DNA from 3 places in the Pseudarthrobacter sp. CC4 genome. Region 1 is predicted to be linked to each of the others. Evidence: riboswitches for the same ligand, from Rfam matches in the RefSeq annotation. Region 1 holds a riboswitch; each other region holds the start of a gene.
What was found. Region 1 has a riboswitch for thiamine pyrophosphate ahead of thiD (bifunctional hydroxymethylpyrimidine kinase/phosphomethylpyrimidine kinase). Riboswitches for the same ligand answer to the same signal wherever they lie in the genome.
Positions count from the first base shown of each region.

Region 2: another riboswitch for thiamine pyrophosphate. It lies ahead of thiC (phosphomethylpyrimidine synthase ThiC); the one in region 1 lies ahead of thiD (bifunctional hydroxymethylpyrimidine kinase/phosphomethylpyrimidine kinase).
Region 3: another riboswitch for thiamine pyrophosphate. It lies ahead of thiO (glycine oxidase ThiO); the one in region 1 lies ahead of thiD (bifunctional hydroxymethylpyrimidine kinase/phosphomethylpyrimidine kinase).

Region 1 covers NZ_JARCCZ010000020.1:59,992-67,683, forward strand. Annotated here, with positions in the region: gene PV768_RS14670 (bifunctional folylpolyglutamate synthase/dihydrofolate synthase) at 1-474, shown strand, start outside; gene PV768_RS14675 (DUF4233 domain-containing protein) at 475-942, shown strand; gene ndk (nucleoside-diphosphate kinase) at 997-1,416, shown strand; gene PV768_RS14685 (vitamin K epoxide reductase family protein) at 1,480-2,151, opposite strand; gene PV768_RS14690 (Rne/Rng family ribonuclease) at 2,591-6,046, shown strand; TPP riboswitch at 6,176-6,273, shown strand; gene thiD (bifunctional hydroxymethylpyrimidine kinase/phosphomethylpyrimidine kinase) at 6,263-7,692, shown strand, end outside.
Region 2 covers NZ_JARCCZ010000003.1:321,858-329,549, reverse strand. Annotated here, with positions in the region: gene rimM (ribosome maturation factor RimM) at 1-498, opposite strand, end outside; gene PV768_RS04280 (RNA-binding protein) at 609-851, opposite strand; gene rpsP (30S ribosomal protein S16) at 853-1,275, opposite strand; gene PV768_RS04270 (hypothetical protein) at 1,493-1,933, opposite strand; gene PV768_RS04265 (VOC family protein) at 2,099-2,974, opposite strand; gene PV768_RS04260 (amidohydrolase family protein) at 3,074-4,156, opposite strand; TPP riboswitch at 4,236-4,343, shown strand; gene thiC (phosphomethylpyrimidine synthase ThiC) at 4,338-6,158, shown strand; gene PV768_RS04250 (alpha/beta fold hydrolase) at 6,163-6,894, opposite strand; gene ffh (signal recognition particle protein) at 7,000-7,692, opposite strand, start outside.
Region 3 covers NZ_JARCCZ010000003.1:2,788-10,479, reverse strand. Annotated here, with positions in the region: gene moeB (molybdopterin-synthase adenylyltransferase MoeB) at 1-780, opposite strand, end outside; gene PV768_RS02875 (TetR/AcrR family transcriptional regulator) at 864-1,529, shown strand; gene PV768_RS02870 (DUF3107 domain-containing protein) at 1,579-1,803, shown strand; gene PV768_RS02865 (hypothetical protein) at 1,844-2,146, shown strand; gene PV768_RS02860 (4a-hydroxytetrahydrobiopterin dehydratase) at 2,239-2,577, opposite strand; gene PV768_RS02855 (thiazole synthase) at 2,621-3,436, opposite strand; gene thiS (sulfur carrier protein ThiS) at 3,442-3,678, opposite strand; gene thiO (glycine oxidase ThiO) at 3,675-4,994, opposite strand; TPP riboswitch at 4,989-5,106, opposite strand; gene thiE (thiamine phosphate synthase) at 5,135-5,890, shown strand; gene PV768_RS02835 (RNB domain-containing ribonuclease) at 5,967-7,487, shown strand; gene PV768_RS02830 (hypothetical protein) at 7,625-7,692, opposite strand, start outside.

The DNA of each region.
Region 1 (7,692 bases):
CAGGAAGGCTTCGCCAACGTGACGTCGCCGGGCCGGCTTGAAGTAGTCCGGACCGCGCCCACCATCATTGTGGATGCAGCCCATAACCCGGATGGCATCAAGGCGTCGGCTGCCGCCCTGCAGGAAGCCTTCAACTTCACCAGGCTGGTTCCGGTAGTGGGGGTGCTGAAGGAAAAGGACGCCGAGGAGATCCTCCGGCAGCTCAAGGAGTCGCTGGGCGGGATCGCGGAGGAATTCTGCTTCACCCAGTCGAACTCCCCGCGGGCAGTCCCTGCCGCGGAACTGGCCGAACTCGCGGTTGAGCTTGGCTTCGGCGAGGACAACGTGCACATCGCGGAGAAGCTCGACGACGCCCTTGAGTGGGCAGTGGAACGCGCCGAAGCCAACGACGACCTGTCCGGGGGAGTCCTGGTGACAGGCTCCATCACCCTCGTTGCCGAGGCCCGGATCCTGCTCGGAAAGACGGAGGCCTGAGTGCCCAAGCTGACCAAAGCCCAGCGTGAGTGGCGCCCGGGCATGCCCAGGAAGCGCCGCTCCACCAAGGTGATGTTCGCATCCACCGTGCTGCTGCTGGAAGCCTTCGTCATGTTCTTCGCCACCCTGGCAGTGTTCGGACTTCGCCGCGGGGAGTTCCCGCCGGCCCTCATCCTCGGTGTGGGGATCGGGCTCAGTGTCGTGATGATCGTGGCCTGCGCGTTCCTCACCAGGCCCTGGGGCATCGGGCTGGGCTGGATCCTGCAGCTCGTCCTGGTCCTGACCGGCATCTTCGAGCCCGCCATGTTCCTGGTCGGCGCCCTGTTCGCAGCGGCCTGGTGGTACGGCATCCGCACCGGAATCCGGCTGGACCGCGAGGCCGGGGAGCGCGCCCGCGCGCAGGCGGAGTGGGAGGCGGCGCACCCGGACCAGGCGGCTGGACCGGGGCAGCAGCCGCAGTCCCCGTAGGCAAAGTCCCCGTAGACTTGTCCCCGAAACCCATCCCAACGCATTGGAGCAGTCGTGACCACTGAGCGCACCCTCGTCCTGATCAAGCCCGACGGCGTCGCCCGCAACCTCACCGGCGCCATCCTGGCCCGGATCGAAGCCAAGGGCTACACACTGGCCGAACTCAAGAAGGTCGACGCCTCGCGCGAACTCCTGGAGCAGCACTATGAGGAGCACGTCGGCAAGCCCTTCTACGAGCCCCTCGTGGAATTCATGCTCAGCGGCCCCGTTGTTGCGGCGATCTTCGAGGGCCACCGGGTCATCGAGGGATTCCGTTCCCTTGCCGGCACCACCGATCCCACCACGGCGGCCCCCGGCACCATCCGCGGCGACTTCGGCCGTGACTGGGGCCTGAAGGTCCAGCAGAACCTGGTGCACGGCTCCGACTCCACCGATTCCGCGGAGCGCGAGATCAAGATCTGGTTCCAGGGCTGACCGCCCGGGGACAGCAAAAAGCCCCTGGTTCTTCGGAACCAGGGGCTTTTCCCGTCCGCAGGCCTAGAAGCCTGACGTGCCGGCGAAAACCTGGATAAAGGCGAAGAAGATGGTGGCGATAACGGCCACGTAGAGCAGTGCGGTGATGATCCAGCCGGAGTCGCCCAGGATGCGGGCGGCCTTGGCAGGTCCCGGGATCACGCCCGCGCTGATGTTCCGGATGGTCACCCACACGAAGAGCGGAATCATTGCCGCCCACACAATCATGCAGAACGGGCACAGGATGTGGATGACGTACAGCGCCTGCGACCATAGCCACACCACAAACGCGAAGCCCAGCGTGACGCCGGCCTGCAGGCCAAGCCAGTACCACCGGGCAAAGTTGGCGCCGGCCAGCAGCGCCATTCCCATCGTGATGGTGATGGCGAACGCCACGATGCCGATGAACATGTTGGGGAAGCCGAACAGCGAGCTTTGCCACGTCTGCATCACCTGGCCGCAGGAGATCCAAGGGTTCACATCGCACACCGTGGTGTGGTTAGGGTCCTTGAGGACCTCCAGCTTCTCCAGGACCAGTGCTCCGGACGCGAGCCAGCCAACCACCCCGGTGACCACCAGCAGCCAGCCGAGGGGTCGGTTGCGGGTCATGGGCGGGCGGGCTCCAGCCGCACTGGTGTCCGGGTCAAGAGTCCGTTCCGGCGCGTGGGTGCCGCTGACGGGGGAAATGCTGGGCATTGGCAAGGCGTCCTTTTCATCGGGTGCTCCTTGCCCGATTGTAACGCCGGCGGCTGGAAAGACCCTTCAGGGAGGGAACAGGCAGCGCCTCTTCCGCCGTGGAATAGTCCGGGTATGAGAGAATGAACGTGGCTGGAACCCGATCCACATTCGGATTCCGGTCCGGTGGCTTGTTCGCAAGACCGCCAATGATGAGCAGCGCAGGCTTTGGATCTGTCAATCCGGCCTCCCGCAACTCCATTGGGCGGCACCTGGTTGTGACACGTGGAACAACGGGTTTTTGAACATCCTGCCGGCCCCCACGGGCTGCCGCACCCCACTGCCGGTGCGAACCTGGGGGTATCCACTTGACTTCTGTCAACGCCTGCGGGTTTTGACAATATGTGCCCCAATGGGTGCCGGATGTGGCGGTACGTCAGGGGCAGGAGTGTTGCCACATATGGATAATGAACAAGTTTCAGCCGTTAATGATGAAGCCGCGGCCACGGGTGCCGAGGCCGAGCCGAAGAAGGCCACGAGGACCAGGCGGAAAGCCGCTCCCAAGGCCAGTGACGCCCTGATCGCCGAAACAGACGTTGCGGCAGGCACCGCGGTCGCAGATTCCGTGCAGGCAGGGGCCAGCGCCGCCGAATCCGGCGCGAACGCAGTAAACACAGTGCCGGTTACCGACGCCGCTGAGGCGAAGGCACCCGTCCGCCGGAGCCGCTCCAGGAAGAAGGTTGACCCGGCTGAGCCGCTTCCGGCCTTCGCCGAGGAGGCAGCCGCCCCTGCCGCTGCCGGCGACGCGGCCGGCGCGCCTTCTGAAGCCGCCGCGGAGGACGCAAAACCCGTCCGACGCCGGCGGGTTGCCACCCGCAAGACCTCCGCCCCTGCGGTGGAGGCTGCGGCTGCGCAGGCAGAGAGTGCGCCCGCCGAAGCCGCACCCGCCGAAGCCGCACCTGCCGCGGAAGCAGCAGCCGTCGCTGACCCGGCAGTCGCCGCAGCTGAAGCCGAAGCGGCCGCACCGGAACCTGCGGTCCTGCCTTCCGCAGCCGGGCAGGACAACGGCACTCGCGTGCAGGGCCCGCCCGCCGCCGAGGCAGCGGCCCAGGGCGATGCTGCCGCGGAACCCGTAGCCGCCCCTGCCGCTTCCACCGCCCCGGCAAGCCCTTTCGGCTCCCTCTTTTTGGAGCCAGGTTCCGCCACTTCCGTCCTGTTCCAGGCCCCGGATCTCAGCGCTGTTGTCCGGCCCGCGCCGGCCGCCACGGAAGAAGCTGAAGAAGAGGACACCGAGGACGACTCGGACGATGCCGGTAACCGCAGGAGGCGCCGTGGCCGCGGCCGCCGCGGCCGCAGCAGGACTGGCGAGCGTGACGGCGAAGACGCCGAAGGCTCCGATGCCGAGACCGATGCTGCCGATGACGCCGACGAGGAAGCCGCCGGGCAGGCCGACGAAGGCGTGACGTCCCGCCGTCGGCGCCGCCGCCGCCGTGGCGACCAGGACCTTGAACTGACGGGCGGGGGAGACGACGATCCACCCAACACGGTGACCCGCGTCCGCGCCCCGCGCCCCGTGGGAGAACCCGCGGTCAGCAACCGGGTCACCAGCGTCAAGGGCTCCACCCGCCTGGAGGCCAAGAAGCAGCGCCGCCGCGAATCGCGCGACACGGGCCGCCGCCGCACCGTCATCACCGAAGCCGAGTTCCTGGCCCGCCGGGAGTCCGTGGACCGCCAGATGATCGTGCGCCAGCGCGATGACAGAATCCAGATTGCCGTCCTTGAAGACGGCGTCCTGGCCGAGCACTTTGTCTCCAAGACCCAGCAGGATTCCCTGATCGGCAACGTCTACCTGGGCAAGGTCCAGAACGTGCTGCCGTCCATGGAAGCAGCCTTCGTGGACATCGGACGCGGCCGCAACGCCGTCCTGTACGCTGGCGAAGTCAACTGGGAGGCCGTGAACCTCGAGGGCAAGCAGCGCCGCATTGAAAACGCGCTCAAGTCCGGCGACACCGTCCTGGTGCAGGTCACCAAGGACCCCGTGGGCCATAAGGGCGCGCGCCTGACCAGCCAGATCTCACTGCCGGGCCGCTACCTGGTCTTCGTTCCCGGCGGTTCCATGACCGGCATCTCCCGCAAGCTGCCCGACGTCGAACGCAACCGCCTCAAGCGGATCCTCAAGGACCGCCTCCCCGAGCAGGCCGGCGTTATTGTCCGGACCGCTGCGGAAGGCGCCTCCGAGGAAGAGCTGACCCACGACATCAACCGGCTGCGGGCCCAGTGGGAAGGCATCGAAAGCCAGTCGAATTCCACCAAGATCCTTGCTCCGGAACTGCTGTACGGCGAACCGGACCTGACCATCAAGGTGGTCCGCGACGTCTTCAACGAGGACTTCTCCAAGCTGATCGTCTCCGGCGAGGAAGCCTGGGACACCATTGAGGCCTACGTCACCTACGTTGCTCCCGATCTGGTGGGGCGCCTCGAGAAGTGGACCAAGGACCAGGACATCTTCAGCGCATGGCGGATCGACGAACAGATCCACAAGGCACTGGAGCGGAAGGTCTTCCTGCCCTCCGGCGGCTCGCTGGTGATCGACCGCACCGAGGCCATGACTGTTGTGGATGTCAACACCGGCAAATTCACCGGCAGCGGCGGCAACCTTGAAGAGACGGTCACCAAGAACAACCTGGAAGCTGCGGAGGAAGTGGTACGCCAGCTCCGCCTGCGCGATATCGGCGGCATTATCGTCATCGACTTCATCGACATGGTCCTGGAATCGAACCGCGACCTCGTCCTCCGTCGGATGGTGGAGTGCCTGGGACGCGACCGCACCAAGCACCAGGTTGCCGAAGTCACGTCCCTTGGCCTGGTGCAGATGACCCGCAAGCGGATGGGCACCGGGCTGCTTGAAGTGTTTGGCGAGCAGTGCGAGGCCTGCGCCGGCCGCGGTGTGGTGACCCACGATGACCCCGTGGAGCACCGCCGGGCCAATATCGTGGCGGCCGAACACCACGTTCAGCGCTCGGACGCCCGCCCGGACGTCCGGAATGAAAGCCACCGCGCTGAGGCCCAGCGCGGGGACAGCAGCCAGCCCGGCGTCCGTCCTGACCGGAAGCGCCGCCGTGGCCGCGGCGGCCAGCAGGTGGACGCTGCTCCTGCAGCCGCCCTCCACGTGCACACGGTCCACCCCGACCCCACGGACGCCGAGCGGCACGCGAAGGCCGAAGCCACCAGGCTTGCCCTTGCCAATATTGCTGCGGCAGCACACGCCGCCCACCTGCACGACGATGAGGTAGCCGCGGCCCGGCAGGCTCCGCAGGTCCAGCCGGCGGAACCTGAGAAGCACGACGGCGACGCCTCCCGGCCTGCCGCCGTCCTCACCTTTGGCGGGGAGAAGGTTGCCCTGCCGTTCGTGGAGCACGCGGAGGAGCAGCAGCCGAAGCCGGCCCTGACGCTGGACCGGCTCGCCGAAGCCTTCGCCCACCTCGGTGAGCCTGCCCCTGCCGCGGAAGCCGCAGCCGGTCAGCCCGAACGGCGGGCGCCGGTAAAGGAGCAGCGGGAACCGGAGCAGGTCCGAGCACCGCAGCACGTCCAGGCACCGCAGGCGGAGTCGCCGCAGGTCCGGCCTGAGCCGCTGCAGGCTGCCCATGCGCTGCGCGAAAAGGACTATTCCGACCACACCCTGGAACAGTCCCGCCCGCGCCGGGCGCGCCGCAACCGCAGCGCCAGCCGCGCCCAGGGTGCGGCCAACGAGACCTCCGTCGAGCAGCACGAGAATGTCCCCGCCGCGGCGGCAGGGCATTCACACTCTGCAAAGGCGCCGGAAGCTGACCAGGCAGGTGCCCCTGCGCCAGGCAACGCCAAGCCTGCCGCGGAGCCCATCATCCTGGGTGTCGGGGTTCCCGCTTCGGAACTCTAGGCCACCGCACGCGACACGCTGGATGCCCGGCCGCCCACCACGTGTGGACGGCCGGGCATCCGGCATTTAAGGCCGCACCAGTCGCACTGCGTCACCTTCGCCCTGCGTACCGCAAAAAAGCTAGGCTGGTGAACCGACACGGGGTGCCGCGCACAGAGCCGGCTGAGATCCACACCCGTTGAACCTGTCCGGCTAGCACCGGCGAAGGGATGTCTCTTGTCTTCAACTCTCGAATTGCCCGCTGCCACCCCTCAGGGCGCCCCTGCCCCTGCAGCACAGTCCGGCCAGCGGCGGCACGTGCCCCGGGTCCTCTCGATCGCGGGCTCGGATCCGTCCGGCGGAGCCGGCGTCCAGGCGGACCTGAAAAGCATCGCGGCCCACGGCGGCTACGGAATGGCCGCCATCACTGCCCTCACCGCACAGAACACCCGCGGCGTACGCGGCGTCCACGTACCCCCTGCTGCCTTCCTCACCCGGCAACTTGACGCGCTCAGTGAGGACATCAGCATCGACGCCGTGAAAATCGGGATGCTGGGTGATGTCGCGGTGATCGAAGCTGTCCGGGCGTGGCTCGAAAAAGTCCGTCCCGGCGTCGTGGTTTTGGACCCTGTCATGGTGGCCACCAGCGGTGACCGGCTCCTGCAGGAATCCGCCGAAGCCGCACTTCGTGAGCTGCTGCCGCTGGCGCACCTCATCACGCCCAACCTGGCTGAACTTGCCATGCTGGTGGGCGGGAACGTGCAGGAGAGCTGGGAAGGCGCCCTGGAACAGGGCCGCGAGCTCTCTTCCGCCACCGGGGCGACGGTGCTTGTGAAGGGCGGACACCTGGCCGGGGACGAATGCCCCGACGCCCTTGTCAACACTGCAGGCACGCTTGGCCAGGACGTGGTGGTGGTCCCGGGCAGGCGGGTGGCAACGCTGAACAGCCACGGCACCGGTTGTTCACTGTCATCAGCCATGGCCACAGTCCAGGTGCGGCTGGGGGACTGGGAGGCAGCCCTCCGGGAGGTCAAGCCCTGGCTGTCCGGCGCGCTGGAGGCCTCGGAGTCGCTGCAGGTGGGTACGGGCAACGGACCAGTCCACCACTTCCACCACCTTCAGCCGGAGCCTGCTGAAGGCAGCTTCGCGGCGCGGCTGTGGGCTGAAGCGGAGGAGCACCTGGAAGCCATCTATTCCCTGGCGTTTATCCGGGACCTGGCCTCCGGGGACCTGGCCGAGAAACAGTTTGGCTACTACCTGGCCCAGGACGCCATCTACCTCAACGGTTATTCACGGGTGCTCGCGCGGACAAGTGCCCTGGCCCCCACCGAGGCAGAGCAACTCTTCTGGGCACGTTCCGCCGCGCAATGCCTGGAGGTCGAGTCTGAACTGCACCGCTCCTGGCTCAGTACCCGGACCGTTGAGCCGCAGCTGGGACCCGTGACCAAGTCCTACGTGGACCACCTGGTGGCGGCATCGGCGTCGGGCAGTTATGCCGTGCTGGCGGCAGCCGTCCTGCCCTGCTTCTGGCTGTACGCGGAGGTGGGCAAAACGCTCCACGCACAGTTCGTGGCTGCCGGGGAGCCGGCGGGCCATCCCTACGCGGAGTGGCTGCGCACATACGCGGATGAGGACTTCGCCGCGGCCACCCGCAGGGCGGTTGCCAT
Region 2 (7,692 bases), on a different contig from region 1:
CTCGAAAAGACCCTCCGGCGGCGTCAGGAGGATGTAGCCCTCCTCGATATTGACTTCCGGAACAATCTGTTCGACGAACGGAACCAGGATCTCGACGCCTTCCGGAGTGGTGACCATCAGCAGGTCCTGCGCGGTACCGGTGTTGAGGGCGGCAACCTTGCCCACAACGGTTGAGCCCACCCGGGCCTCCAGGCCGACGAGCTCGTGCTCGTACCAGCCCTCGTCGTCGTCCTCCTCCAGCTCCTCGGTTTCGATGAAGAGTTTGGCACCGCGGAGGGTTTCCGCTTCATTGCGGGTTTCGATCCCGTCGAAGCCCAGCAGCAGGATGTCCTTGTTCCAGCGGGCACTGTTCACGGTGAGCGGGCCCACGGCCGCCGGTTCAACCGTGAACTCGGCGCCCGGGACAAACCGGTCCCCAGGGGCATCGGTCAGGACCTGGACCGTTACTTCCCCGCGGATGCCATGGGGTTTGCCGATTCGTGCCACCTGAAGCTGCATGTGTTCCTCTGTTCGGGTTGTGGTTAATCCACGGTGTTCTGGTGAAAGCACTCCGGCCCCTCCACCGCGTTGGTGGAGGGGCCGGAGCTAAAACTGATATTGCCGAGCGCTCAGCGGCGGCGGTCGGTGTCGACGACGTCGACCCGCACCGGCTCCCCGCCGGCCAGGGCTGCCACCACGGTGCGCAGTGCACGCGCCGTGCGGCCCTGGCGGCCAATCACCCGTCCGAGGTCGTCCTGGTGAACACGCACTTCGAGGGTGTCCCCGCGGCGGTTGTTCTTGGAGCTGACCTTGACGTCATCCGGGGAATCAACGATTCCGCGGACCAGGTGTTCCAGCGCTTCTGCCAGCAATCTACTCAGCCTCGGTGGTCTCTGCTTCGGCCTCGGCGGGTGCTTCGGCTGCATCAGACTTGGATGCCTTCTTGGTGATGGCTTCCGGGATGATCACGGAACCCTTTTCCGGGGCAACGAAGGCAGCCTTCTCAGACTTGGTCTTCAGGGTGCCTTCCTGGCCCGGCAGGCCCTTGAACTTCTGCCAGTCACCGGTGATCTTGAGGATCGCGGCGACCTGCTCGGACGGCTGGGCGCCGACGGACAGCCAGTACTGCGCACGCTCGGAGTTGACCTCGATGAATGAGGGCTCTTCGGTGGGGTGGTACTTGCCGATTTCTTCGATGGCACGGCCGTCACGCTTGGTGCGTGAGTCCGCGACGACGATGCGGTAGTACGGTGCGCGCATCTTGCCAAAGCGCTTAAGGCGAATCTTTACGGCCACTGTTGTGGTCACTCCTGTTTCAGAAAAGGGGGTGAACCCGGCTTTCTGCACCCGTGGGGCGGGCCATACTTGCGGGCTCGAAGGACAGGATCCTGACGCGGAGAGAGGGGCCACGCAGATCGAGTACCTGTTTATTGTGCCAGATCAGCGTTCGGATTTCGACTTGACACGTCCTGGCGCGGCCCCGCCGCGCCCGGACAGACGGGGCAGGAACGGCTCAGGCGGACCAGACGTAGAGGCCGGTGCGCTCCGAGTCGGCGATTCCGCTGGCCATTTCAGCGAGCTGCCGCACGTAGGTGCGCGCCTGGGCGGCATCGAAGGGCATGTCATCCTGCGCCGCCCACTGCTCAGCGACGTCGTCGAGGACGTCGCCCTCCCCTTCGGTTTCATAGGAGAGCAGGTCGGCCAGGGCACGCACCATCGCGGGCGGAACCGCAAGGAGCGAATCGCTCGCCACGTCCACCATGGTCAGCTCATAGTCTGCCCCGCCGGCATGGACGGCGGTTCCGGCCAGGTCGCCCAGCTGTTCCACTTCAAAGTCGCTGATTCCCGGGATCCGGACCGCGTCGCCGGCAGGGGCGCTGCCGCCCTTGTCCAGGATGCCGCCGCGCTTCAGTGCGGCGTCGTGGGTGGCAACAAAGATTTCGGTGAAGCCCATGGGAAGTGCCCTCATTCCGTTGACGGTGCGGCCCGCCGGGATGCAGCGCGCGCTGCCCGGCAGTTCGGTTTCAGCCTAGTACAGGTACCGCCGGGCCTTCCCGGCGGTACCAGCCGGCGGACAACCCCTGCGGCGGCACGCAGCCCCTGTCCGGGAGTGCGCCGGTCAGCGGACTGCCACCCGGATCCTGTTGCGCCACGGATCCTCGAACCGGAGTTCGGCTCCGGTGTGGTGGGCGGCAACACCGGCAACCTTGAGGCGGTCGGCGAGGGCGCCGACGTCGTCCCCCGACGGCACTTCGATGAGGACCTCACCCAGGCCGAGGGTGTCCTTGCGCGGCCCCGCGCCGCGGCTGTTCCATACGTTCATTGCCATGTGGTGGTGGTAGCGGCCCGCCGAGACGAACAGGGCCTGGCCGTGCCAGCCTGCGGTCTTTTCGAAGCCGAGGGTCCCCACGTAGAAGTCGCGGGCGGTCTGGACGTCGCCCACCTGGAGGTGCACATGGCCCACGCCCGCAACGGTTCCCCGCTGGCGTTCCAGGGACTCCTCAGTGAGGTGCTGCTCCAAATAGCGCTGCGGCGGAAGGGCCAGGCTGTCCATCACCACGTCAGTGCCGTTCCAGGACCAACTGCTGCGCGGCCGGTCCCAGTAGAGTTCGATCCCGTTGCCTTCGGGGTCGGTGAAGTAGAAGGCCTCGCTGACAAGGTGGTCTGCGCTGCCGGTGAAGGAACGGGGTTCAAACTGCGCGGCCGTGGCGATGGTCGCGGCCAGGTCTGCCTGGTTCTCGAACAGCAGCGCGGTGTGGAAGAGGCCGGCCTCTCCCCGGCCCGGAAGCGTCAGGCCCGGAGCGGGAGCCAGGTGCACCAGCGGTTTCTGCAGCCGGCCGAGGTAGAGCCCGCCGTCCTGCTCCGCGACGACCTCCAGGCCGAGGGCCCGCTGGTAGTAATCGGTCATGACCTTCATGTCGCCCACCTTGAGCATCACGGTGCCCATGGCGAGGTCGGCAGGAAGGAGGTCCTGGCGGGCGGCTGCGTCGGTCATTTGAAGGCTCCTTGTATTGGAGGCCGTCCCGTCGGCGGCCTGTCACATATTAAAATTACTTGAAGCTTCAATTTATTCCAAGTGGCGGCCTCAAATAACTCAGCGGATGATGCGGCCGCCCAGCACCACGTGTTCCAGCGCCCTGATCGTTTCCGGGGTGGTCCGCGGGTCTTCGCGGCACACCACGACGTCGGCCCGCGCGCCTTCCTCCAGGTTGTCCGCTCCCAGCCACGTGCGGGCTGCCCAGCAGGCGGCATCCAGGGCCGCAGGCATGGGCAGGCCGGCCCCGTGCAGGGCGAGGATCTCATCTGCGATCCTCCCGTGGCGGACCACGCTGCCTGCGTCCGTCCCGGCAAAGATGCGTACGCCGGCGGAATGGGCCTCCGCCACCCGTTCCAGCCTGCGTTCCCACAGGGCGCGCATGTGGGCGGCGTAGCGCGGAAACTTGGCGTCTGCCTGCTCCGCTATGTCAGGAAAGGTAGCGATGTTGATGAGGGTGGGCACGATCGGCACGCCCTGCTCCACGAACCGGGGCAGGTGGCGGGGCAGCAGCCCCGTGGCGTGCTCAATGCAGTCAATGCCGGCGTCCAGCATCTGGTCCAGGGTGTCCTCGGCGAAGCAATGCGCCGTGACCCGGGCACCTTCATCATGGGCAGCCTGGACAGCGTCACGGACGACGGCGGCAGGAAAGGAGGGCGCGAGGTCGCCGGCGCTCCGGTCGATCCAGTCGCCCACCAGTTTGACCCAGCCGTCGCCGTCGCGTGCTTGCTTCCGCACGGCCTCCACGAGCCCGTCGGGTTCGACCTCCGCCGCAAAGCCGCGCAGGTAGCGGCGCGTGCGGGCCACATGCCGTCCTGCCCGGATCAGCACCGGAAAGTCCCGGCCGCCCTGCATCCAGCGGGTATCGGCAGGTGAGCCGGCGTCGCGGACCAGCAGGGTTCCGGCGTTGAGGTCAGCCAGCGCCTGTTCCCGTGCAAGGGCGGGTTCGACCGGGCCGGCGGGGCCCAGTCCGATGTGGCAGTGGGCGTCAGCGAATCCCGGCAGCACCCAGCCGTCGAGCTCCCGCGCCGGAGGGGCAGTTGGCCGGCTGAACGTGAGCTTGCCGTCCACCGACCAGAGTCCATGGCGTACCCGGTCCGGGGCGGTCAGGACGGGTCCGCGAAAGTGAATGATGTCTGCCATCGGGCTTCCTTTCGATGCCCGGTCAGGCTAGCACCCGCAAATGTGACGCCGCCCTTCCGGGGGCGTGTGGTAGCTTACATCTTGACCACACGGGTGCCCCTGCAGGGGCTGAGATCGGGCTGACGCAGCCTGCGACCGTTGAACCTGTCCGGGTAATGCCGGCGAAGGAAGTGAGTATTCCTTGAGTACACAAAATGCACAGCTGAACCCTGCCCAAGACCGTCCGGCGATGGGAGCAGCCGGCAACCAGCCAACGGTGACCCAGTCCCTGAAATCCCATTCACTGGCCTACCTTGAGGATGCCGGCACGGGGATCAGGGTCCCGGTGACGGAGATTGCGCTGGAACCTTCCCCGAACGGGACGCCGAACAGGCCGTTCCGGACCTACCGGACGGCAGGACCTGGCAGCGACCCCGTCGTCGGCCTCCCAGCCTTCCGGACGGACTGGATCGAAGCACGCGGAGACACCGAGGCGTACAGCGGCAGGGAACGGAACCTGCTCGACGACGGCCGCTCGGCTGTCCGCCGCGGCGCCGCCAGCGCCGAGTGGAAGGGAGCGCGCCCCGTGCCCCGCCGCGCCGTCGACGGCAGGACCGTGACGCAGATGCACTATGCGCGGCAGGGCGTGATCACCCCGGAGATGCGCTTTGTGGCGCTGCGCGAGAACTGCGATGTTGAACTGGTCCGCAGCGAGCTGGCCGCGGGCCGCGCCATCATCCCCAGCAACATCAACCACCCCGAGTCCGAGCCGATGATTATCGGCAAGGCCTTCCTGGTGAAAATCAACGCCAACATCGGCAACTCGGCCGTTACCAGTTCCATCGCGGAGGAGGTGGACAAACTGCAGTGGGCAACGCAGTGGGGCGCCGACACCGTCATGGACCTTTCCACCGGCGATGACATCCACACCACCCGCGAATGGATCCTCCGCAACTCCCCCGTCCCCATCGGCACCGTCCCCATCTACCAGGCCCTCGAGAAGGTCAACGGGGAAGCCAATGCCCTTACCTGGGAGATCTTCCGCGACACCGTCATTGAACAGTGCGAGCAGGGTGTGGACTACATGACCATCCACGCCGGCGTCCTGCTGCGTTACGTGCCCCTGACAGCCAACCGGGTGACAGGCATCGTGTCCCGCGGCGGTTCGATCATGGCAGGCTGGTGCCTGGCCCACCACCAGGAGAACTTCCTCTACACGCACTTCGATGAGCTGTGCGAAATCTTCGCGAAGTACGACGTCGCCTTCTCCCTGGGTGACGGGCTGCGGCCAGGGGCGACGGCGGATGCCAACGACGCTGCCCAGTTCGCCGAACTGGACACACTGGCTGAGCTGACGGCGCGCGCCTGGGAATTCGACGTGCAGGTGATGGTGGAAGGTCCGGGGCACATCCCGTTCCACCTGGTCCGCGAGAACGTAGAGCGCCAGCAGGAGCTGTGCAAGGGTGCGCCGTTCTACACACTCGGGCCCCTGGTTACCGACGTTGCACCGGGCTACGACCACATCACCTCGGCCATCGGTGCCACGGAGATCGCACGCTACGGCACTGCCATGCTCTGCTATGTCACCCCGAAGGAACACCTGGGGCTGCCCAACAAGGACGACGTCAAGACCGGGGTGATCACCTACAAGATCGCCGCACACGCGGCAGACCTTGCCAAGGGCCACCCGGGGGCGCACGAGCGCGATGATGCGCTGTCCAAGGCACGCTTCGAATTCCGCTGGCGCGACCAGTTCGCGCTGTCCCTGGACCCGGTCACGGCGGAAGCCTTCCATGATGAGACCCTGCCCGCAGAACCTGCCAAGACCGCGCACTTCTGTTCCATGTGCGGTCCCAAGTTCTGCTCCATGAGGATCAGCCAGGACATCCGGGACGAATTTGGCTCGGCGGAGTCGCAGGCGGCCCTGGCGGCGGCCGCGGGGATGAAGGGGAAAAGCGAGGAATTCCGGGCGGCCGGCGGCAAGGTGTACCTGCCGGAGCCCCGTGTTGCCGCCGGAAGCTAGGGCGTCAGGAGGCGCGTGCCCGGACCCGGCTGGCATCGCCGATGAACGAGCGGATGATGCGGTCCCCCTCTACTGAATCCTGGGGCCGGTGCCCTCCCGCCGCAGTGCGGTGGAGGGCGCCGGTCTCCCGGAGGTAGCCCGCGATCTCTTCGTAGAGCGGCTCCCAGCCGCCCGTGAGGACGAGCGTAGGCACGCCCGGCACGATGTGCAGCGGAGCTTCCCACGACGGCACCTGCAGCCGGAGCCGCCGGGCGGACCGCTTCTCTTCCACGGTGACCGGGTGCTGCAGGTCCGTGGCGTAGACCCGGCGCACGAATTCCCGCTGGAAGTCCTCGTCGCCGAGTTGGTGCCGGACGTCCAGGAGCGGCTTCATCAGCGCAATGTGCGCCGCCGTCGCCGGCAGTTCCGCGGTCAGCGACAGGCAGGCCGGCTCCACCAGCGTCAGCGAGTAGACAAGGTCGGGGCGTTCGACGGCGGCCATCATCGCTGCGACGGCGCCTTGGGCATGTGCCACGACGTGCCCGCCGACGGCGCCCCTGCCGTCGTCGGCCAGTGACCGCAGCAGGATGCCCGCGTCCTCTTCGAAGGATGATTCCACCGGCTCTGCCACGGGATCGTAGCCGTGGCGGCGCAGGAACAGTGCGTCATAGGACAGTGCCAGGCCATGCTGGCGGGGCCAGGCCGCGGCGCCGAAGCTGCCCGCGCCGTGCACGAACACTACCCTCTGCTTGAACATGACCCAACCCTATTCCACAGCCCCGACATCCCAACTAAGTAGCGCCAAGTGTCGTTATGAACCGTCAAAACGACACTTGGCGCTACTTAGTTGGGCCAGGCGTGCTTACTTGCCGAGGAACTTGTCGAAGCCCTTGGGCAGGTTCAGCTGGGACGGATCGAAGTCGCCCGGCTGCTGGCCGAAGGCGGCGCCGGTCGGCAGAGCCTTGGCCGCGTTGGCCCGGCGGGCCTCGGCGTCCTTCCGCTCCTGGGCAGCCTTGGCGGGGTTGCCGGACTTCGCCTTCTTCTTGGGGGCGTTCTTGGCGTTCTTCCGCGCCCCGCCGCCGGCACCCGGCATGCCTGGCATCCCGGGCATGCCCGGCATGCCGCCCTGGGCCATCTTCTTCATCATCTTCTGGGCCTGGGCGAAGCGCTCCAGGAGGCCGTTGACCTCGGAGACGTGGACGCCGGAGCCGCGGGCAATACGGGCGCGGCGGGAGCCGTTGATGATCTTGGGCGCAACACGCTCGTGCGGGGTCATGGACCGGACGATGGCCTCGACGCGGTCGATCTCGCGTTCGTCGAACTGCTCCAGCTGCTGGCGGATGTTCTGCGCACCCGGCATCATCATGAGCATTTTCTTCATCGAGCCCATGTTGCGGATCTGCTGCATCTGGGCCAGGAAGTCCTCAAGGGTGAAGTCTTCCTGGTCGGCGAATTTCTTCGCCATCCGGGCGGCTTCGTCCTTGTCCCAGGATTTCTCCGCCTGCTCAATCAGCGTCAGGACGTCACCCATGTCCAGGATGCGCGATGCCATCCG
Region 3 (7,692 bases), on a different contig from region 1:
TGAAACACGGATCTCGCGCCAGCTTCCGCCCAAGGCGTCAAACAGTGCCACACGGCCCAACAGGGAACGTCCGACGCCGGTAATCAGCTTGACTGCCTCCGTCACCATAAGCGATCCCACGGCTGCGCACAGCATGCCGAACACGCCGCCCTCGCCGCACGAGGGCACCGAGCCTGCCGGCGGCGCCTCAGGGTAGAGATCCCGGTAGGTGGGCCCGAACTTCTCCCAGAAGACACTCACCTGGCCGTCGAACCGGAAGATGGAACCCCAGACGTAGGGTTTGCCCAGGATGGCGGCGGCGTCGTTGACCAGGTAGCGGGTGGCGAAGTTGTCCGCGCCGTCGAGGACCAGGTCGTAGCCGGCGAACAGCTCCAGCGCGTTGGACGCGTCCAGCCGGACATTGTGCAGCCGCACGTCCACCAGCGGGTTGAGGGCCGCGATGGCGTCCCGGGCGGACTCGATTTTGGGGCGGCCAACATCCGCCACGCCATGGATGACCTGGCGCTGCAGGTTGCTAAGGTCAACGTCGTCGTCGTCGATGATTCCCAGCGTTCCGACGCCGGCGGCCGCAAGATACAGGAGTGCCGGGGAGCCGAGCCCGCCGGCACCGATAACGAGCACTTTCGCATTCTTGAGCCGCCGCTGACCCACCGAGCCGATCTCGGGGATGATGAGGTGCCGGGAATAGCGCTCCACCTCGGCAGGGGTAAGGTCCGGGCCCGGTTCCACCAGCGGATCCAAGGACACGGGTGAAACATTTGCGGTGAATGTCGAAGCCATACTTCAATGTATCCCCCGGATACTGCCGGGTCATATTACCCCGCAGTAAAGTGGAAGTAACTGCAACGGAAAGTAGGACAACTGTGGTCCATGAAGCACGGGCTGACCGCCCGTCAGCCGCCGAACCGCAAACTCCCCCGCGTCCCGCGGGTCAGCGGTCGGCCAGGCTTCCGCGTGACGAGCGGCGCGCGCAGCTCCTCAACGCAGCCCAGGAAGTCTTCGTGGCCAACGGGTACCACGGCGCGGCCATGGACGAGATTGCCGAGACGGCGCACGTCAGCAAACCCGTCCTTTACCAGCATTTTCCCTCAAAACGCGAGCTGTACCTCGCATTGCTTGAAAGCCATCTGGCCTCCCTCACCGAACTGATGCTGGGTGCGCTGAACTCCACCACCGATAACGACGAACGCGTTCAGGCCGTCATGCGCGCCTACTTCCAGTTCATCGCCAGCGATGACCAGGCCCACCGGCTGGTGTTTGAGTCCGACCTGATCAACGATCCCGACGTCAGCTCGCGGCTGGAGACGTTCAACAGGACATTTGCCGATGCCATCGCCCGCGTCATCGCCGAGGACACCAAGCTCCCCCATCTCGAAGCGCAGTTGCTGGGCCGGGGACTGGCCGGGATGGCGCAGGTCAGTGCCAGGTACTGGCTTGAAACGGACGGCAACCTGGACATCAATGTGGCCAGCGACCTCATCTACCGTTTAGCTTGGCGCGGAATCTCGCGCTTCCCCAAAGAGTCCTAGACTAAAAATAAGACATCACCAACGAACTTTGACTGGCTGGGAGGCCCCTGTGGAAATTAAGATCGGCGTTCAGAATGTTGCCCGCGAAATTGTGCTCGAATCAACCGAGGACGCGGCTTCTGTGGCCAAGGTCGTGGGGGAAGCCATCACCGCGGGCAGCGAACTTCGCCTGAAGGATGAAAAGGGACGCGTGATCATTGTTCCCGGAAATGCGCTCGGCTACGTGGAAATCGGCGCAGAAGAGGCACGGCGCGTAGGTTTCGGCCAGTTCTAGCGCCCGGCCGAAAAACCGCGTCCGAAGCCCAAGGAGATCCATGCTTTCGCTGACCATCGTTGTACTGGCTGCCGCCGCGGCAGGCTTCATCATCTGGGCAAACGACAAGCGGCACGCCAAGTATGGCGCAGGCCTGCCCGCGGGGGTCGCCGTAGCAATGGCGGCGTTGACCTGGATTGTCCTTATGGCGGCCGGTTTCGGCTACCTGCCAGGGCTGACCTGGATCCCGTGGGTCCTGCCCATCGTGCTGGGCGCCGGCGCCGCAACAGGAGCAGCCGTGTATCTTGGCCGCACGCGTGCGCGCCGGGACGCCGAAAGGCTTACGGCGATCCTCCGGGCATAGGGCCGGCGCAAGGCAACCGGCAGCAGTGGCCGCCATCCCGCCAGGGGTGGCGGCCACTGCTGCTTAGGGACCAGTGGCTGGTGGCGAGGCTACTAACGCCCCGGCACGTACTTCGCCGGCTCGGCCACGGCCCCCGACGCTGCCGCAGCTTCACTTGCTCCCGCAGCTGCCGCGATGTCCCGGTCAGTCACCTGTCCCCCGGCGTCGTGGGACGTGTAGCGGATAAAGACGCGGTTGTAACGCCAGTCGAGGTCGGGATGGTGGTTTTGTTCCTCGGCAAGACGTCCGACGGCGGCAATCAGCTCAAGTGCGGCAACCGCCGTCGGCATCTTGAAGACAGTGACCAATCCGCCATTGTCGGCCCGCCAATCAGGCAGTCCAGCCAAGGCTTCGTCGATTCGTTCCGGGGGAAGGGCGTCTTTGCCGGCCACTGCTGCTCCTTGAATCAAGGCGCCGGCCGGCGGAAAGCGGGCCCTACAGGAACTCGGCCCGGCCTTCCATCGCCGACGACGCCAGCGCGTGTTCACGGCGAGGTATGCGACCTGCCGCTTTCGCCAGCCTACCTGCGATGACGGCGTGCTTGAAGGCGGCGCCCATCATGGCCGGGTCCTGTGCCCGGGTCACCGCCGTGGCCAGGAGCACGGCATCACATCCGAGTTCCATCGCGAGGGCGGCGTCGGACGCCGTGCCGATTCCCGCATCCAGCACCACCGGAACCGAGGCCCGGGACACGATGAGCTCGATGTTGTGCGGGTTGAGGATGCCCAGGCCGGTGCCAATGGGCGAGCCGAGCGGCATGACCGCGGTAGCTCCCAGGTTCTCGAGCCGAAGCGCAAGGACGGGGTCGTCATTGGTGTACGCAAAAACCTTGAATCCCCGGTTGACCAGCTGTTCGGTGGCGTCCACGAGTTCCACGGCATCCGGCAGGAGGGTGTGTTCGTCGGCGATGACTTCCAGCTTCACCCAGTCGGTTTCCAGGGCCTCCCTGGCGAGCTCCGCGGTGAGGACGGCGTCCCGGGCAGTGAAGCACCCCGCCGTGTTGGGCAGGACCTTGATGCCGTGGTCCAGGAGGAGCTGGAAAAGCGAGCCTGCCTCCTGGGGTGAATAGCGGCGCATGGCCACGGTGGTGAGGGAGGTGCCGGAGGCCAGGAGCGCGGCGCCGAGGCCGTCAAGGCTGGGCGCGCCGCCCGTGCCCATGATGAGCCGGGACGCGAGCGTGACGCCGTCGATCACCAGGGGGTCATGAAGGTCCGGCCGGGTGCCGTCGAGGGTGCTGCGGGTTTCCGTCATGGTGTTCAGCCTCCCTGTACTGCCGTGACAAGTTCGACGTCGTCACCCTCGGAGAGTGCGGTAGCGAACCATTGGCTCCGGGGCACCACCTGGGCGTTGCGCGCAACGGCGACGCCCAATTTCCGACCGTCGGTTGCGTGGCCGTCAGCGGCCAGTGCGCGGCCGGTGACCTCGGTGACGAGCGCGGTGATGGACGCGCCGTCGGCGACTGTATGTCCGGTTCCGTTCAGGGTGATGTTCATGCTGTCTCCTTGGGGTTGGGTAGGGTGGCCGCTGCAGCAGGCCGAACGGCGACGCCGGAAAAGCGGCCGGGATTGAAGGGGGCCCAGCGGGGGTCCTCTCTGCCTTCGAGCAGGTCCCGGCATATCGCGGCCGCTGCCGGGGTGAGGAGGACGCCGTGGCGGAAGAAACCGGTGGCAATGATGAGCCCCTCCACGCGGCTTTGCCCTGACGGGCCGTCCTCCAGGGGGACCCGCCCGAGCAGCGGGGCGTTGTCAGGTGTGCCGGGACGGGCCCGGGCCGTGCATTCCAGCAGCTCAAGTTCCGCCACCGCAGGCACCAGGACCTGGGCGTCGCGCAGCAACTGGTAGACGCCCCCTGCCGACACTGCCCCCGCGCTGGTTCCGCTGTCCTTCCCCAGTGCGTCCTCACGCTGCGTTGCCCCGATCACCACGGTGCCGTCCTGCCGGGGGACGATGTACACAGGGATCCCGCGGACCAGTCCGCGGACGGTGGAGGTCAGCAGCGGCTGGAGGTGGGCGGGGACGGCGAGGCGAAGGATGTCACCGTGGACCGGCCGCAACGGCAGGTGCAGCTTTTCCGGCAGCCCGGTCAGGGCCGCAGCGTGCAGTCCGTTGGCCACTACGGTCTCCCTGGCCGCCACCGTTCCTCCGCCCTCCAGCGTGACACCGGCGACGGCTCCGTCCCGCCAGAGCAGGCCCGCTGCCCGGTCCGGCACGGCGTAGCCCTCGGCGGCTCCGGCCACGAAGCTTCCGCCGGTTCCGCCGGCGTGCCGGGCCAGGGCACGGCGGAAGCAGGCGACCAGCAGCCTGGGGTTCACCTGGTGGTCCGCCGGTGTATTCAGCGCCGAGGCAATGGCCGGGCTCAACAGCGGCTCCCGGCGCCGGGCTTCACGGATGGTGAGGGGCTCAACCGTCAGTCCATTGGCCTGCTGCACCTCGCGCAGGTCCAGCAGCGCCTGCCGGTCCGCAGCGTCGGCACCCACGGCGAGGGTCGGCGTCGTAAGATACCCGGGATCCGAACCGGCAGCCGCGGCAAGGCCAGCGGCGAAACCCGGCCAGCGCCCGGAGGCCTCCAGCATGAGCTCCAGGAGGTCCTCCTCCTGGTAATGCAGTTCGCTCACCGGGGCAAGCATCCCCGCCGCGGCCCAGCTGGCACCGGAGCCGGGGGCGTCATCGATTACCACCGCTGAATATCCGGACCGCCTCGCCTCCCAGGCGATGCCGTGGCCGATGACTCCCCCGCCGATGACCGCAACGTCGGCCTTGAGTGCGGAGCCGGGCGCGGGCCGGTACGGGGCGTCGAGCGCATTGGGCATAAGTGTCTCCTTCCCTACGCCGGTATTAGCCGGATCAGGTCAAGCGGTCGGCTCTGACGCCCTCTCAGCCCGGCGCTTTATGACAGCTGCCGCGGCTCCCGCAGTACGAGGCCCAGTGTAGAGGAACTAGGCTGGCACCCATGAATGTGTCCCACCCTCCTGCCGCTGCATCCCCCGTCCCGGCTACCGACGCCTTTCTCAACGCCGAAGGCAGTTCCGGCGTGCAGGCCGCACGCCTCTACCTCTGCACGGACGCGCGCCGGGAGCGGGGCGATTTCGGGCAGTTCGTCGATGCCGCCTTCGCGGGCGGGGTGGACATCATCCAGCTGCGGGACAAGTCCATCGAAGCCGCCGAGGAGCTGGAGCTCCTGGCCGTACTCAAGGAATCGGCGGTGCGGCACGGCCGGCTGTGGGCGGTGAATGACAGGGCGGACATCGCCGTGCTGTCCGGAGCCCCGGTGTTCCATATCGGCCAAAAGGACCTGCCCCTCAAGGCGGCCCGGACGCTGTTGAACGGCAACGCGGCCATCGGCCTGTCCAGCCACAGCCCGGAGCAGGTGGACGCCGCCCTGGCTGCCGCCGCGGGCCCCTCGGCGCTGGACTACTTCTGCGTGGGGCCGCTGTGGGCAACACCCACCAAGCCCGGACGGGCCGCCGTCGGGCTTGACCTGGTGAGGTACGCCGCCACGGCTGTTGCCGGGGCGGACGGGCAGGAGGACACGCCCGACGGCGGTGTCCCCTGGTTCGCAATTGGCGGCATCGACCACTCCAACGTCGAAGAGGTGGTGGAAGCCGGCGCACGCCGGATCGTGGTGGTGCGGGCCATTACCGAGGCTGACAATCCCGCCGCGGCCGCCGCTTCGCTCCTCAGCGCCCTGGACGCCGCCCGCCCATAATCCCGCGCCGGAACTGCCGTGCCTCTCCGGGCCGCTTCCGTGCACTATTGACGAAATTCGGGCTACGCTGATTTTCGTGTCACACCATCGGCTGGCCCCCAATGTCCACGAGCACACCAACGCACTCGAAGCGGCGCTGGGCGCGCTCCGGAGTGAGCTTGAGCTGCCGGGCGCCTACCCTGATGATGCCGTGAAGGACGCCGAGGCCGCGGTTTCCGCATTGCAGCTGCCGTCCCATGACCTGACTTTCGTTGAATTCATTACCATCGATCCGGCATCGTCCACCGACCTGGACCAGGCGCTGTTCATCGAGCGGGACGGCAACGGCTACCACGTTCTCTATGCCATCGCCGACGTGCCGGCGTTTGTTACTCCCGGCGGCCCGCTGGACGCTGAGACGCGGCGTCGGGGACAGACTTTTTACACGCCGGACGGCCGCATACCGCTGCATCCCGAAGTCATCAGCGAGGGGGCGGGAAGCCTCCTGCCGGGACAGGACTGTTCCGCGTTCGTGTGGGACTTCCGTCTTGACGTTGACGCGGAGGTCACGGCCGTGGCCGTGCGGCGTGCCCGGATGCGCAGCCGCACCAAGCTCAGCTACAAAAGCGCCCAGGCGGAACTGGACGCCGGCAGCCCTTCCCCTGTGCTGCGCCTCCTTAAAGAGGTGGGGCTCAAGCGCGTGGAGCTGGAGCGCGCCCGGGAGGGTGCCAGCCTGAACATGCCGGACCAGGAGATTGTCCAGCTTCCCGACGGCGGCTACCGGATTGCCGCCGCCCCGCAGCTGCCCGTGGAGGACTGGAACGCACAGATATCGCTGATGACCGGCATGGCAGCCGCACAGCTCATGCTGGCCGGGAAAGTGGGCATCCTGCGCACCATGCCGGCCCCGGACGAGCGTTCCCTGAACCATTTCCGGCTGCAGACAGAGGCCCTCGGAAAGCCTTGGGACGGCGAAGTCAGTTACGGCGAATACCTCCGCAGCCTGGACCCCACCCATCCCCGCCAGCTCGCAATCCTCCACTCCGCAGGGATGCTCTTCCGTGGGGCCGCCTATACGGCCTTTGACGGCACCGTCCCGGATGACGCCGTTCAGTCCGCCATCGGCGCCGCGTACGCCCATACCACCGCCCCGCTTCGCCGCCTGGTGGACCGCTTCGTGCTGGTCACCTGCGAGGCCTTGAGCAATGGCGGCGAGGTGCCCGCGTGGGTGCGGGACGCCCTGCCGTCGCTTCCCGAGATCATGGCGGGCTCGGACCAGCTGGCGTCCCGGATGGAGCGAATGGCGCTGGACACGGTGGAGGCGGCACTGTTGATCAACCACATCGGACAGGAGTTCGACGCGATCGTGATTTCAGGGTCGAAGCCCCAGAAGGAGAACGGGAACGGCGGCATGAGCCGGAACGGCAACGGCAAGGGCAAAAACGGCAACGGCAAGAACGGCAACGGCGGCTCCGGGATCATCCAGATCGCCGAACCTGCAGTGACAGCGCGCTGCGCCGGTGAACTGGAGGCCGGAACCAAGGTCCGGGTGCGCCTCATGTCCTCGGACATCGCTACCCGTGAAGTGCATTTCGAGCTGGTGCCGAAGGCGCCGTGACCCGGGGCGGTTTTGTGGCATATCCGGCCCGCAGTGCGGGCAAAAGCCGGATTTCGGTGCCCTTGCGGCTAGACTGAAGAGGTAGAAATGGATGCCCGGTCGTTGATTTCCTTGATTTGAAACCAACAAGCCCGCCCCTACGCGATCTTGAGAACCACCCGCTGGTCACCAGTGCCAGCATAAAGATAGCCCGCGATCGGCTTCC